One region of the Micromonospora sp. NPDC047730 genome, then DNA from elsewhere that is predicted to be linked to it. Evidence: riboswitches for the same ligand, from Rfam matches in the RefSeq annotation. Region 1 holds a riboswitch; each other region holds the start of a gene.
The links. A riboswitch is a leader RNA that binds a small molecule or an ion and turns the genes downstream of it on or off. The one in region 1 is predicted to bind cyclic di-AMP.

Region 1 (3,199 bases):
TATCGAACACGTGTACGAACAGGTAGTCCGACACGCAGGCCACGCACATCGCTCGCTAAGGTGGTGCGATGCTGCTCTCCGACCGCGACCTGGTCTCCGAGATCAAGGCGGGCACGCTCGCGCTGGAGCCGTTCGAGCCCACGCTGGTGCAACCGTCCAGCATCGACGTACGCCTGGACAAGCTCTTCCGGGTCTTCAACAACCACCTCTACACCCACATCGACCCGGCGATGCAGCAGGACGACCTGACGTCGATGGTCGAGGTGCCCGAGGGCGAGCCGTTCGTGCTGCACCCGGGCGAGTTCGTGCTCGCCTCGACGCTGGAGGTGATCTCCCTCGGCGACCAGCTCGCCGGGCGGCTGGAGGGCAAGTCGAGCCTGGGACGGCTCGGCCTGCTCACCCACTCCACCGCGGGCTTCATCGACCCGGGCTTCTCCGGCCACGTGACGCTGGAGCTGTCCAACGTGGCCAACCTGCCCATCACCCTCTGGCCGGGCATGAAGATCGGTCAGCTCTGCATCTTCCGGCTCTCGTCGCCGGCCGAGCACCCGTACGGCTCGGCCGTCTACGGCTCGCGCTACCAGGGGCAGCGCGGCCCGACCCCGAGCCGCTCCTGGCAGCACTGGCGCACCTGGCCGACCCGCTGACCCGAAGGTCGCCGGTTAGGAAGGGGCCCTTCCTCTACCGAATGCGTTAGGAAGGGCCCCTTCCTTACACCTCAGCCGGGGCGGCCGTAACTGTGGATCGGGCCGTCGTCGACCTTCTTCATCTTGACCGGCACCCCGGCTCGGGAGGCGTGCACCACCCAGCCCCCGCCGACGTACATGCCGACGTGGTGCAGGTCGCTGTAGTAGAAGACCAGGTCTCCCGGGCGCAGCTCGCCCCGGGTGACGGTCGCGGTGACCCGGCGCTGCTGCGCGGCGTTGTGCGGGAGCGATACCCCGGCCTTCGCCCAGGCGGCGAGCATCAGGCCCGAGCAGTCGTACGCGTTCGGGCCCTCGGCGCCCCAGACGTAGGGCTTGCCGATCTGGGCGCAGGCGAACTTGACCGCGGTGCCGGCACCGCCACCCGGGTAGCTGGCCGGGCAGGGGGCGGGGCGCAGCGAACCGCCGCCGCCGCTGCCGTAGATCCGCAGCCGCAGCTTCTGCAGCCGGTCGATCTCGGCGTTGATCTGTTTCTTCTTCGCGGCGAGCTGGGCCTCCGTCCGGCCGAGTTGGACGACCATCTCGTCGAGCGGGGCCTTCTTCTCGGCCAGCCGGTCGCGCAGCTCGGCGACCTGCCGCACGTCCTGCTGCTGGTGCTGGGCGAACCGGTCGAGCAGTTCGAGCTGGCCGACCATCTGGTCGGGCGAGCGGCTGCCCAGCAGGGCGTTGACGGCGGAGACGTTCTCGCCCTTGTAGGCGCGGACGGCCAGCGCGCTGACCTCCTCCATCGCCTGCTCGACCTGCCGTTCCAAGGGCTCGATCTGCTTGGCGAGGGCGTCGGCCTGCCTGCGCTTGGCGGCCAGGTCCTGGCGGGTGGCGTTGTGCCGTTCGATGATCGGTTCGAGCTTGTTCCAGTCCTCGTCGATCTGGCGCTCGATCTCGGCGACCGTCGGTTCGGCGTGGGCCGCCGTGGCGCCGCCGGTCAGGACGACGGCGAACGCGGCCAAGGCGGCGAGGGCGGTGGTGCAGCGGTACCAGCGTGGGCGCGGCGCAGCCGTCGTCGGGCCGGCGGGTGCCGACCGTGCCGACGGTGGCCGCGGGGCATGGTGTGCCACCGGGCTCCGTACTCCTTCTTCCCGTACCGCCTACCGGGTTAGCTGACGGGTTCGGGCGGGAAGGGGACGCCCTACCGCAGGTGCTGCGGATTCACCCCGGGGTACCTGGGTCCCCGGCTCGCTCGGGAGCGACTCGGCGGTGTCGGACCGTTACCGCCCGGATGGACGGACTGTCGCCGGCCGACGAATGACCAGAGTAGAGATGGTCGTTATCGATCCGCAACCCATCGCGCCGTGACACACCGTACTCATGCGGGCCGGTGGAGCGTGTCACTCGGGGCGACGAAATTTTCCTTCTTCGGTAAGTGACGCATGGAAAGGTATTGACCGGAGGTGGCGCCCGGGGCGAAGGTGGCCCCACATTCGCCCGTCCGACCTGGGGGTCTGATGCACCTGTCAGCGACATCGAGGAGCAGACGCGTCCTGCTGGCCGCCGCCGTGGCGGCCGCCCTGGCGGCGACGCCGCTCACCGCCGCCGGAACCGCCGCCGCCGCGCCGACGACCGACCGGCAGCAGCAGTACGCCGCCGCGGCGGCGGAGTACGGCGTGCCGGAGAGCGTCCTGCTCGGAGTCTCCTACCTGCAGTCCCGCTGGGACACCAACGCCGGAACGCCGAGCACCAGCGGCGGCTTCGGACCGATGCACCTCACCGACGCGGAGTACGTCGCCGCCCTGCCCGGGGGTACCCACCACGACGACGGCACCGAGGACCCGCGGGGCGACGACTCCCGCCCGTCCCTGGCCGAGGCGCACGAGCCACCGGACACCCCGCCGCCCGCCGAGGCCTCGCTGCGGACGCTCGACGCCGCCGCCGAGCTGACCGGCGCCAGCGAGGAGGCGCTGCGGACGGACGTCACGGCGAACATCCGGGGCGGCGCGGCGCTGCTGGCCGCGTACCAGAAGCAGATCGGCGCCCCGGTCGGCGCCGACACCGACCCGGCGGCCTGGTACGGCGCGGTGGCCCGCTACTCCGGCGCGGACAGCGCCGACGCCGCGGCGGCCTTCGCCAACGAGGTGTACGCCACCATCGGCGCCGGCGACAGCCGGCTGACCGACGACGGACAGCGGGTCACCCTCGCCGCCCGCGCGGTGCAGCCGGAACGCTCCTGGCTCGACCAGCTGGGCCTGCGCAAGGTCGCCCGGCCCGACGGGCTGGAGTGCCCCGACACGATCTCCTGCGAGTGGATCCCGGCGCCCTACGTGCAGTACGGCCCGACCGTGGGTGACTACGGCAACCACGACCTCGCCGACCGGCCGGCCCAGCAGAAGATCGAGTACATCGTCATCCACGACACCGAGGGCTACTTCGGGCCCAGCGTCAACCTCGTCAAGGACCCGAGGCGGGTGGGCTGGCACTACACCCTGCGCTCGGTGGACGGCCACATCGCCCAGCACATCAAGACCAAGAACGTCGGCTGGCACGCCGGAAACTGGTACGTG
Region 2 (3,199 bases), on a different contig from region 1:
TGGGCGGGCACCCGCCGGAGTCACCGCCCGCCTGAGCCGGGCATCGACGACACGGCGACATGCCCGGCCGTCGGCCGGGGAGGTGGCGGTGGGAAGGCGGTCGGCCCCGGTGACCCGCGAGCGGGCCACCGGGGCCGGGACGTCAGTAGACCGACAGGTGCACGTGGTTGGTGTGGTCGCTGGACGGGTCGCCGTTGGCGCCGCTGTACGACTTCCATCCGCTGCTGGGCAGCCAGATCTGCCTGTACCAGATCACGTAGAGCACGGCGAGCCGGTCGGCGTTCTTGACGAAGTACGCCGCCAGGTTGTTGCCGTACGTCCTGTCGCCGCCGGTGGCGTCGCCCCCGAACCCGCTCTTCTGGGCCGCGAAGTCGCAGGCCCGGCCCTTGGGGTGCTCGCCGGAGCCGCCGGGGCGGTAGCAGGAGACGTAGCGGGTGAAGCCGGCCGCCTTGGCCTGGTTGAGCGCGTGCAGGGTGCGCGGGGTGATGCAGCCGTTGGCGGGGGTGGGGTCGTTGACGCTGCACGACTCGGACGGCCAGGACCCGTCGGAGTTGCGCGGCGCCGGCTTCGCCGTCGCGGTGGAGCTGCCGCCCGGCCCGCCGCCGCTCGACTGCGACCGGTTGGCCACCGTCAGCGCCCGCTCCGCCTGGTCCTTGCGCTTGGCCATCAGCGTGACCTGCTTGCGCTGCTCCCGGATCTCGCCGTCCAGGGCCAGCTTGGTGCGGGCGGCCTGGTCACGGGTCTCCTGGAGCTCGCGGAGCGCCCGGTCCTCGTTGGCGGCCACCGCGTCGAGAGCGGCGGCCCGGTCCATGAAGCCGTCCGGCGAGCTGCTGTTGAGCAGGGCGGACACCACCCCCAGCCGGCCGGTCCGGTAGGCCACCCCGGCGATCTCGCCGACCTTGCTGCTCCGTTCGGTCAGCTCGCTCTCGGTCGCCTTGAGCTGTGTGGCGAGCTGCTGCTGCCGTTTGACCGACGTGTCCAGCGCCCGCTTGGCGTCCAGGTAGCCCTTGCTGGCGGCTTCGAGCTGGGCCCGCAGGGCGGGCGTGCCGCCCTCCTGGTCCTGGCCGGGGGCTGCGGCGAGCAGGCCGGCCCGGGAGGCGGCCGCCGCGGGGGCGGTGGTGACCGGGGCGACCGCGGCGCCGAGGGTGAGCGTCACGGCGATCAGGGCCGCCAACCGGGCGGCGCGTCGTCGTACAGGTGCCATCACTGGCATACACGTGTCCTTCCGTCAGCCGCCGACCGGGTTAGCTGACGGGTTCGGGACGGAAGATCCCTACCGCTGACGCGGATGCACCCCACGAACTTGGTTCCCCGGTTCGCCCCGCCGGGCGATTAGGCGGCGGCCACCGCCGGCACCGGTGGGTGCCGCCTGGCGGAGGCCGGAACCGAGCCTACCGGTGCCGGTGTGACTGGTGTAGCACAGGTGACTGAGGGTGCCTGTCCGCTTACCGTCAAATCCGACATAAGTCAACAATACTCTCCCAGATTTAAGGCTGTGCTCATTACCACTCAACCGACCCGCAGGCCCCGGGAGACGCCCCCGGCTCGATCTGCAACGTCGCGTGCTCGATCTGGAAGTCCTCGTGCAGGGCCGTCCGGGCTGCGGTGAGCACCGCGCCGACCTCCGCGCCCGGCGCCATGGTCAGGTGCGCCGAGGCCACCTCCATCCCGGAGGTCAGCGTCCAGACGTGCAGGTCGTGCACCTCGGCCACGCCGGGCACGGCGGCCAGCCGGTCGTGCACCCTGGCGACCTCGAGGTGCTCCGGCGCGGCCTGCACCAGGATGCGCAGCGCGGCGCGCCCGAGCCGCCAGGTGCGGGGCAGGATGAACAGCCCGATGGCCACCGCGACCAGCGGGTCCGCCCACCACCAGTCGGTGACGGCGAGCAGCAGGGCCGCGCCGATCACGCCGAGTGAGCCCAGCAGGTCGCCCAGCACCTCCAGGTATGCGCCCTGCATGTTGATGCTCTCCTTCGCCCCGGACCGCAGCAGGGCGAAGGCGGCCACGTTGGCGAGCAGGCCGAGCACGGCGACCGCGAGCATCGGGCCGGCGAGCACCTCCGGCGGGTCGCCGAACCGGCGTACGGCCTCGACGACCACGTAGACCGCGACGCCGGAGAGCAGCACGGCGTTGGCCAGGGCGGCCAGCACCTCCAGCCGGTAGAGGCCGAAGGTGCGCTGCGGGTCCGCGCCGGCGCGCCGGGTCGCGGTGATCGCCGCGAGCGCCATGCCGATGCCGAGCACGTCGGTGAACATGTGCCCGGCGTCGCTCAGCAGGGCCAGCGAGCCGGTGCGGAAGGCGGCCACCGCCTCCACCACCATCAGGGCGCCGAGCAGCGCGAACGCCGCCCAGAGGCGGCCCCGGTGGCGGTGCGCGGCATTCGCGACCGACCCGTGGTGGTGGTCATGACCTGCACCCACGCGCCCACCTTCCGTCACCCGTCCGGACCCGGTTCAATCTATGCTCACATCGCAATGTGTGCAAGTGACTGCCCGGCGGCGGCCGGGACGACTCAGCCGGTCGGGTCGACGGTGGTCAGCCGCTGGGTGGCCCGCGACAGCGCGACGTAGAGCGTCCGTACGCCCGAACCCGGGTCGGTCCGGATCTCACCCGGGGCGACCAGGACCACGCCGTCGTACTCCATGCCCTTGGCCTCCAGGCTGGTCACCACCTGCAGGCGCGGCGCGCCCAGCCCGCCCAGCCACCCGGCCACCTCGTCCCGGCGGGGCACCGGCGTGATCACGCCCACGGTGCCCTCCACCTCGGCCAGCAGCGCCGTGGCCGCCGTCACCACGGCGGTCTCCAGCTCCGCCGGCGGCACCACCAGCTCGACCGGGTCGACGCCGGTGGAGCGCACCGCCCTGGGCAGCGGGAGATCCGGGTGCAGCCGGCGGATCTCGGCCGCCGCCACCGCGAAGATCTCCGCCGAGTTGCGGTAGTTCGTGGTCAGGGTGAAGTGGTGCCGCTTGCGCCGGCCCAGCGCCTGGTCCCGGGCCCGGGTCAGCTCCTCCGGGTCGCCCGTCCACGCCGTCTGCGCCGGGTCGCCCACCACCGTCCACGAGGCCAGCCGGCCGCGCCGGCCGATCATGCGCCACTGCATCGGCGAGACGTCCTGCGACTCGTCGACCACGACGTGCGCGTACTCCCGGTAGTCCTCCGGGCGCTGCCGCGCCGCCTCGCGGGCCGCGCGCTGCCGGTC
Region 3 (3,199 bases), on a different contig from region 1:
GGCACGCGCGCCCCGCGACCACGCCCGCCGCACGGCGTAGGAAGGGCTCCTTCCGCTATCGCAGGCGTTGACAGGTGCCCGTCCTCCGCTCTCCACCACCCGCGCCCGTCCCGGCGGCGGGGCGTGGCACCGCCACGCCCCGCCACCCGGGCGCCGCGTGCGACCCGCTGACGCACTCGCTCCCCGTGAGGTGCCGACCATGGAGACCGTCGTCTACCAGTTCCTGATCGAGGTGCCGCGGGCCGCCGCCATCTGGTCCGCCCTGCTCCTGCTGGCCCTGACCGTGCTCGCCGTGCTGGTCGCCCGCCCCGAGCGGCTTTGTCCGGCCGACGAGCCGGTCGCCCCGCCCGCGGTCGACCCCGTGGCGGAGGCGGCCGACCTGCGCCGCTACGCCGAGGAGGTGGCCGTCGCGGCGGGCCGGGCCGCCCGCACCGCCCGGCGGTGGCGGGCCGACTGGCTCGCCGCCCAGGAGGAGGCCGACCGGGCCTGGCGGGCGTACGACGAGGCGGAGACCGCCGCCCGCCGCTTCACCGGGGCCGCCGCCCTGCCCGCCCCGCGCACCCCGCGCACGCCCGCCGAGTACGCCGCCCGCGAGCGCTGGCTGCACCACGCGGCGGTGGCGGCCCACTGGCGCGGCGACCTCTCCACCCGCCAACTCCGCGAGGTGTTCGGCCGCCGGGTCGGCTGGGATCCCCGCCGGCACCCGGTCGAGCAGGAGATCGCGCTGGCCCGGGCGGTACGCGACGCGAAGCGGGCCGCCCACCGGGCCGCCGCCGAGCGGGAACGGGCGGCGTGGCGGGACGCCGACCTGGCCGCCGAGGCGGCGCGGGCCCTGGCCGGGGAGGCGTACGCCGCAGCGGTCCGGCTCCGGCCGGGCCGGCTCCCGGCGGCCCGGCCGGTCTCCGCCGGGCGTCGGCCCGCGCTCGCCGCGCGCTGGCGGCCCGCGCGGGTGGGCTGACACCGCCGGGGGTCGGCCCGCGCTCGCCGCGCGCTGGCGGCCCGCGCGGGTGGGCTGACACCGCCGGGGGTCGGCCCGCGCTCGCCGCGCGCTGGCGGACCGCGCGGGTGGGCTGACACCGCCGGGCAATTTCGTGACGCCGGTCATAGCGGCGCCGAACCGGTCATCCGGCGCGGCCCGGCCGATTCCCGCCGACGATTCCGCGCCGATGTCCGCCGCTCGTCCGGTTGTCGACGCAAGGTGCGTCAGGAAACGGTCGTCCCATTGAGTCGCGTCAGTGCCGAGCTGACCGCAAAAAAAGTCCGGAGATCAAGGTTTAGGCAGGTGGGAGCGGGTTGGCAGGGCGCGGGCCGGCCAGTAGTGTCGGCCCGTCCGGTGCGGTAACCGATCGCAAGAGGCGACGCCGCGCCGACCCGCCTAATCGTGAACAGGCGAGCCGGGGACCCAGTGCAACATCGGGGTGAATCCGCGGGCCACGGCCCGCGGTAGGGCGTTCTTCCCGCCCGAATCCGTCAGCTAACCCGGTCGGCGGCGTCGGAAGGAGTTCCATCCCCGTGCAGCACCCACCCGCCCCCCGGTCGTTCCGGCGCCTCCACGGCGCCGCGGTGCCCGCGCTCGCCCGTCCGCACGCCGCGAGCTGACCCACCGGTCACCGCCCGTCGCCCGGCATCCCGGGCGCATCCCCTGAGTGGTCCACCACCGCCGGACGCCGTCCGCGCGGTCGGTCCCCCCTGCGCGGACCGGCGGCCGCTCACCCCCCGAGCCCGTGGAGGAAACCGTGAAGCACCACCTCAAGCGTCAGCTCCGTCGCCTCACGTCCGAGCGTCCGTACCAGGTGGCCGCCGCGTCGGCCGCGGCGCTCGTGCTCGCGTCGGGCACCGGCGCGTTGCTGGCCGGCACCGACGAGGCACCCGCCGCCGCACAGGCCCCGGTGGCCGTGAGCGAGCTGCGGGACGGCAGCGTCGCCTCGCGCGGCGACGCCCGCGTCGCGACCGCCCCGTCGACCGGCGCCCCGGCCGCGTCCAGCGCCGCTCCGTCGGCCAGCGCCACCAGCGCCGCCCCGAACCCGGACCTGACCCGCAAGCCGGAGCCGCCGAAGCCGCCGAAGGCGAAGTCCCTGGACTACGACTACCAGGCCCAGACCACCTTCTACAACTGCGGTCCGGCCGCCGTCCGGCACGCCCTCAGCGCCGCCGGCATCGCGCGCAGCCAGGACGCCCTCGGCGCCCAGCTGGGCACCGACGAGATGGGCACCGACTCGGCCGAGGACACCACCCGGGTGCTGAACGCGACGGTGAAGGGTGACCCGTACCGGACCCGGATGATCCCGGGCGGTGCCGCGACCCCGGCGCAGATGGACCAGCTCCAGGCCGACGTGGTCGCCGCCATCACGGACGGGCGGGGTGTCGTGGTGAACGTCGCCGGCAGCGCCACCGACACCGACGGCGGCTGGCACTCGTTCCCCGGCGGCCACTACATCGCCGTCGTGGGCTACCAGGACGAGGGCCGGCAGGTGAAGATCGCCGACTCGGCGAACCCGGCGACCGCGTCGTACTGGATGTCCACCATCGCCCTGGCGAACTGGGCCGCCACCCGCGGCTACTCCGCCTGAGAAAGACACCCGTCGGGCGTCGGCTCCCCACCCCGGGAGCCGGCGCCCGATGTCGTCTCCGGGTCACGGCCCTCGCCGGGGCGTACGGCGGGTGGCACACTGCGGCCTATGGCCGACGAATCGGGTGACCGGGACGGCCGGCGCGTCCTGCTGCTGCTGCACGGCATGGGCGCGACCGGGGACGTGTGGCTGCCCTGGGCGCCGCTGCTGGAGCGCCGGTGGGCGGGGCGGTGGCTGGCGCCGGACCTCGCCGGCCACGGCTGGTCGCCGCCGCTGTCGGCGTACTCGTTCGCCGGGCTGGCCGACCGGGTCGCCGCGGGGCTCGCGGCGGGGGACCGGCTCGTCGTGCTGGGGCACTCCCTCGGCGGCGTGGTCGGGCTGGCGCTGGCCGCCCGCCGCGCCGGGCTGCCGGTCGACGCCGTGGTCGGGCTCGGCATCAAGGCCGTCTGGTCCCCGGCCGAGCTGGCGAAGGCCGGGGAGCTGGCCGCCCGACCGGTGACCTGGTTCGCCAGCCGGGACGAGGCGGCCCGCCGGTACCTGCGGGTGGCCGGCCTGACCGGGCTCTTCGCGCCGGACCACCCGGTGGTCGAGGCCGGGCTGCGGCAGGTCGACGGCCGCTGGCGGCTGGC
Region 4 (3,199 bases), on a different contig from region 1:
ATGCTGGACAGGTCGGCCGTGCTCGCCGCCGAGGTGGCCGCCGGGCGCTGCGCCGTCGTGGGCATGTCGTACCGGCTGGCGGCCGGCGAGGCTCGGGCGGTGACCGCCGTGTCCGCCGGCGAGGCGCGGGGGGGCGCCGAGGTGGCCAACGGGTCGGGCGCGGTCGACGGGGCGCAGCCTGCCGTCAGTGCAGCCCTCGCCTGACCCGTTCCTTCGCTCGGCCCGGCCCGGGACGCCGACGCCCGTCGACGGGGGCCAACGGACGCCGAGTGGGCCTCAACCGCCCACGGGTCCCAGAAGCGCCGAGAGCGCCGACAGGGCCCACAGCTGTCCGGACCGGGCCGCGCGACGCCGGAGCGGGTCGCAGAGACGCCGACAGCGCCCGAGAGGGCTTACAGATGCCGGCAGGGCCCAGAGACGCCGACAGGGCCGCCCCGCAGGCGCGGGGCGGCCCTGTCGTTGGCTGCGTCAGAGCAGGGATACGTGCACGTGGTCCGTATGGTTCGACGGGCCGCTGTAGGACTTCCAGCCGGTCGCCGGGAACCAGATCTGCCGGTTCCAGATCACGTAGTAGATGCCGAGCCGGTCGGCGTTGCGGACCAGGAACGCGGTCAGGTTGTTGCCGTACATGTAGGTGTCGTCGTTGTGCCAGGGGGAGAAGCCGCTTCTCTGCAGCGACCAGTCGCAGGCCCGGCCCTTCGGATGCTCGTACGGCCCGCCGGAGCGGTAACAGCCGACGAAGCGGTTGAAGCCGGCCCGCTTGACCTCCTTGTACATGTGCAGGGTGCGCGCGGTGATGCAGCCGGAGGTGGTGGGGTCGTTCTCGGTGCAGGACAGGGGCTTCCAGTCGCCGTCGGCGGTACGACCCGGTGCCATCCGGGCCACCGGCGAGGTGGCGACCACCTTGCCGCCGGTCAGCCCTCTGCCGCCGACCAGTGCGAGCGCCTTCTCCGCGTCGCGCTTGCCGCGGGCCATCTCGTTGGTCAGCTTCTGCTGCTCGCGGACCTCGGCGTCGAGCGCCAGCTTGGCCTGCTCGGCGCGGGTCTTGACCGCGTTCACCTCGGCGAGCTTCTTGGCATTGACCAGGTTCAGCTCGTCGAGGGCGGCGGCGCGCTTGACGAACGAGTCGGGGCTGGCGGTGTCCAGCAGCATCGACACCGCGCCGATCCGCCCGGTCCGGTAGGACTGGGCGGCGATCTGGCTCACCTGCGGGGCCAGTGCTGCCAGGTCGGCCTGCGCCCGGTCGACCTCCAGGGCCAGTTCCAGTTGGCGCTTCTTCGACTTCGCGAGCTTCGCCTTGGCCTGGACGTAGCTGCGGTTCCGCGTCTCGATCAGGTCGTTGAGCAGCTTGGGCTCGTCGTCCCCGTGGCCGGAGGGTTGGGCCGGTGGGGTGGGTGCGGCCGCCGCCGGGAGAGGCCCGGCGAAGACGGCCAGGGCGGCGATCACGGCCACCACAGGTGTCAACCAGCGGCGTAGGGGTGCCGTCACAGTTTTCCCTTCCGTCGACCGCCGACCGGGTTAGCTGACGGGTTCGGGGCGGAAGTGGCCCCTACCGCTGTCGCGGATTCACCCCACGTGCCTGGGTCCCCGGCTCGCCTGGCGGCGATTGGGCGGCGGCACCGCAGGCGCCGCTGCGCGCCTTCGGCGGTGACCGGCAGCGAGGTTACCCGAGAGCCCTCCCGGGGATCTACGTCCCTAAGCCGACTAAATGCGTTATTTCGTAACGGCGGAGGGTGACCAGTGACGCGTTTATCAGGCGGGACGTCCTGATCGGTCACGCTGAGGAGTTTCACCATGCGGTGTCCGTGCTCCCGTTTCGGTCGGGCCACCCGGCGGGGGCGGCGGAGGGGGTGTTTCCGGCGCGCGGCCCGCTGAGGGCCTCCAGCGCCTCGGACCGGTCGGCCGCCGGCCGGGGGGCCGGCGGGGTCGGGGGTGCGCCGCGGTCGGCGGACTCCCCGCCGCGCCGGCCGGCCGTGGTCACCACGGCCGCGAGCCCGGTGGTCAGCGGCACGGCGGCGATCAGGCCCAGGGTGGCGACCGCGCTGCGGACGATCTCCTGGGCCAGGAACTCGCTGGTCAGGATCTGGCTCACCGCCCGGGAGTCGGCGGTCAGCAGGAGCAGCACCGGCAGCGAGGCCCCGGCGTACGCCAGCACGATGGTGTTCACCGTCGAGGCGATGTGCGCGCGGCCGACCCGGGTGGCCGCGCGGTACAGCTGCATCCGGGACAGCCCCGGGTTGGCGTGCGCCAGCTCGGTGACCGTCGCGGCCTGTGTCACGGTGACGTCGTCGAGCACGCCGAGCGAGCCGATGATGATCCCGGCGAGCAGCAGGCCGTGCAGGTCGACGTCGGCCTGGAACATCGACAGCGTGGTGGCGTCCTCGGTGCCGAACCCGGTCAGGTGGGTCGCCGCGGTGGCGATCGTGCCGAGCACGCCCGTCAGCACCAGGCTGCCCAGCGTGCCGAGCACGGCGACCGAGGTCTGCGCGGTCACCCCGTGCGTCAGGTAGAGCACCACGAACATGATCAGTGCCGCGCCGACGACCGCGACCAGCAGCGGTGGGCTGCCGGCGCTGATGCCGGGCAGCACGAAGGTCAGCAGGATGGCGAAGCTGGCCGCCAGGCCGGCCAGCGCCGCGAGCCCCCGCCACCGCCCGAACGCGACGATCGCGGCGGCGAACAGCACCACCAGCCAGAGCAGCGGCTTGCCGCGCTGGTGCTCGGCGATGTTGTAGGCGCTCGCCGAGGGGTCGGCGGGATCGGTGAGCTGGACCAGGATGATCTCGTCGCCGACCGCGACCGTCGGCGCCCCCGGCCCTGCCGGTACGGGCGTCTCCACCTGCTGGCCGGCGTCGGGGCCGTCGTCGACGCGTACGGTCACGGTGCCGCAGGGGCCCTCCGGGGCACCCTCCGGCGCCTCCGGGGTGGGCGGGCACGGCTCCGTCACCACCCGGGTCACCGTGCCGTGGTGGCGGGGCGGATCGGTGCCGGGCGCGGCGTCCGGGGCGTCCCACGGCCAGAGCAGCAGGGCCGCGATCAGGGTGGCGACGAACAGGGGCACCACCGTCGCGACGAGGATCCGTCGCACCCTCGGCGGGGCGGACGGTGCGGGACGGGTGTGGTCGGCGCCCATCGAGTGTCTCCCAACGAGTCCAGGGCGGGGTGCGTGCCGGCGGGCCGGTCGGTTCGGCGTGCCCGG

Region 2: it holds a riboswitch for cyclic di-AMP, as region 1 does, so the genes downstream of both, ACGF5G_RS15720 (coiled-coil domain-containing protein) here and ACGF5G_RS07020 (NlpC/P60 family protein) in region 1, are expected to answer to the same signal.
Region 3: it holds a riboswitch for cyclic di-AMP, as region 1 does, so the genes downstream of both, ACGF5G_RS26885 (C39 family peptidase) here and ACGF5G_RS07020 (NlpC/P60 family protein) in region 1, are expected to answer to the same signal.
Region 4: it holds a riboswitch for cyclic di-AMP, as region 1 does, so the genes downstream of both, ACGF5G_RS01765 (coiled-coil domain-containing protein) here and ACGF5G_RS07020 (NlpC/P60 family protein) in region 1, are expected to answer to the same signal.

The regions. Positions count from the first base shown of each region.
Region 1 covers NZ_JBIDCU010000002.1:336,501-339,699, reverse strand. The annotation lists gene dcd (dCTP deaminase) at 69-647, shown strand; gene ACGF5G_RS07020 (NlpC/P60 family protein) at 719-1,651, opposite strand; cyclic di-AMP (ydaO/yuaA leader) riboswitch at 1,772-1,908, opposite strand; gene ACGF5G_RS07015 (N-acetylmuramoyl-L-alanine amidase) at 2,147-3,199, shown strand, end outside.
Region 2 covers NZ_JBIDCU010000005.1:351,422-354,620, reverse strand. The annotation lists gene ACGF5G_RS15725 (SRPBCC family protein) at 1-35, shown strand, start outside; gene ACGF5G_RS15720 (coiled-coil domain-containing protein) at 143-1,204, opposite strand; cyclic di-AMP (ydaO/yuaA leader) riboswitch at 1,218-1,349, opposite strand; gene ACGF5G_RS15715 (cation diffusion facilitator family transporter) at 1,503-2,420, opposite strand; gene ACGF5G_RS15710 (HelD family protein) at 2,513-3,199, opposite strand, start outside.
Region 3 covers NZ_JBIDCU010000014.1:108,946-112,144, reverse strand. The annotation lists gene ACGF5G_RS26890 (hypothetical protein) at 200-958, shown strand; cyclic di-AMP (ydaO/yuaA leader) riboswitch at 1,363-1,504, shown strand; gene ACGF5G_RS26885 (C39 family peptidase) at 1,725-2,570, shown strand; gene ACGF5G_RS26880 (alpha/beta fold hydrolase) at 2,679-3,199, shown strand, end outside.
Region 4 covers NZ_JBIDCU010000001.1:370,555-373,753, forward strand. The annotation lists gene ACGF5G_RS01760 (carbonic anhydrase) at 1-204, shown strand, start outside; gene ACGF5G_RS01765 (coiled-coil domain-containing protein) at 469-1,488, opposite strand; cyclic di-AMP (ydaO/yuaA leader) riboswitch at 1,492-1,623, opposite strand; gene ACGF5G_RS01770 (YibE/F family protein) at 1,790-3,133, opposite strand.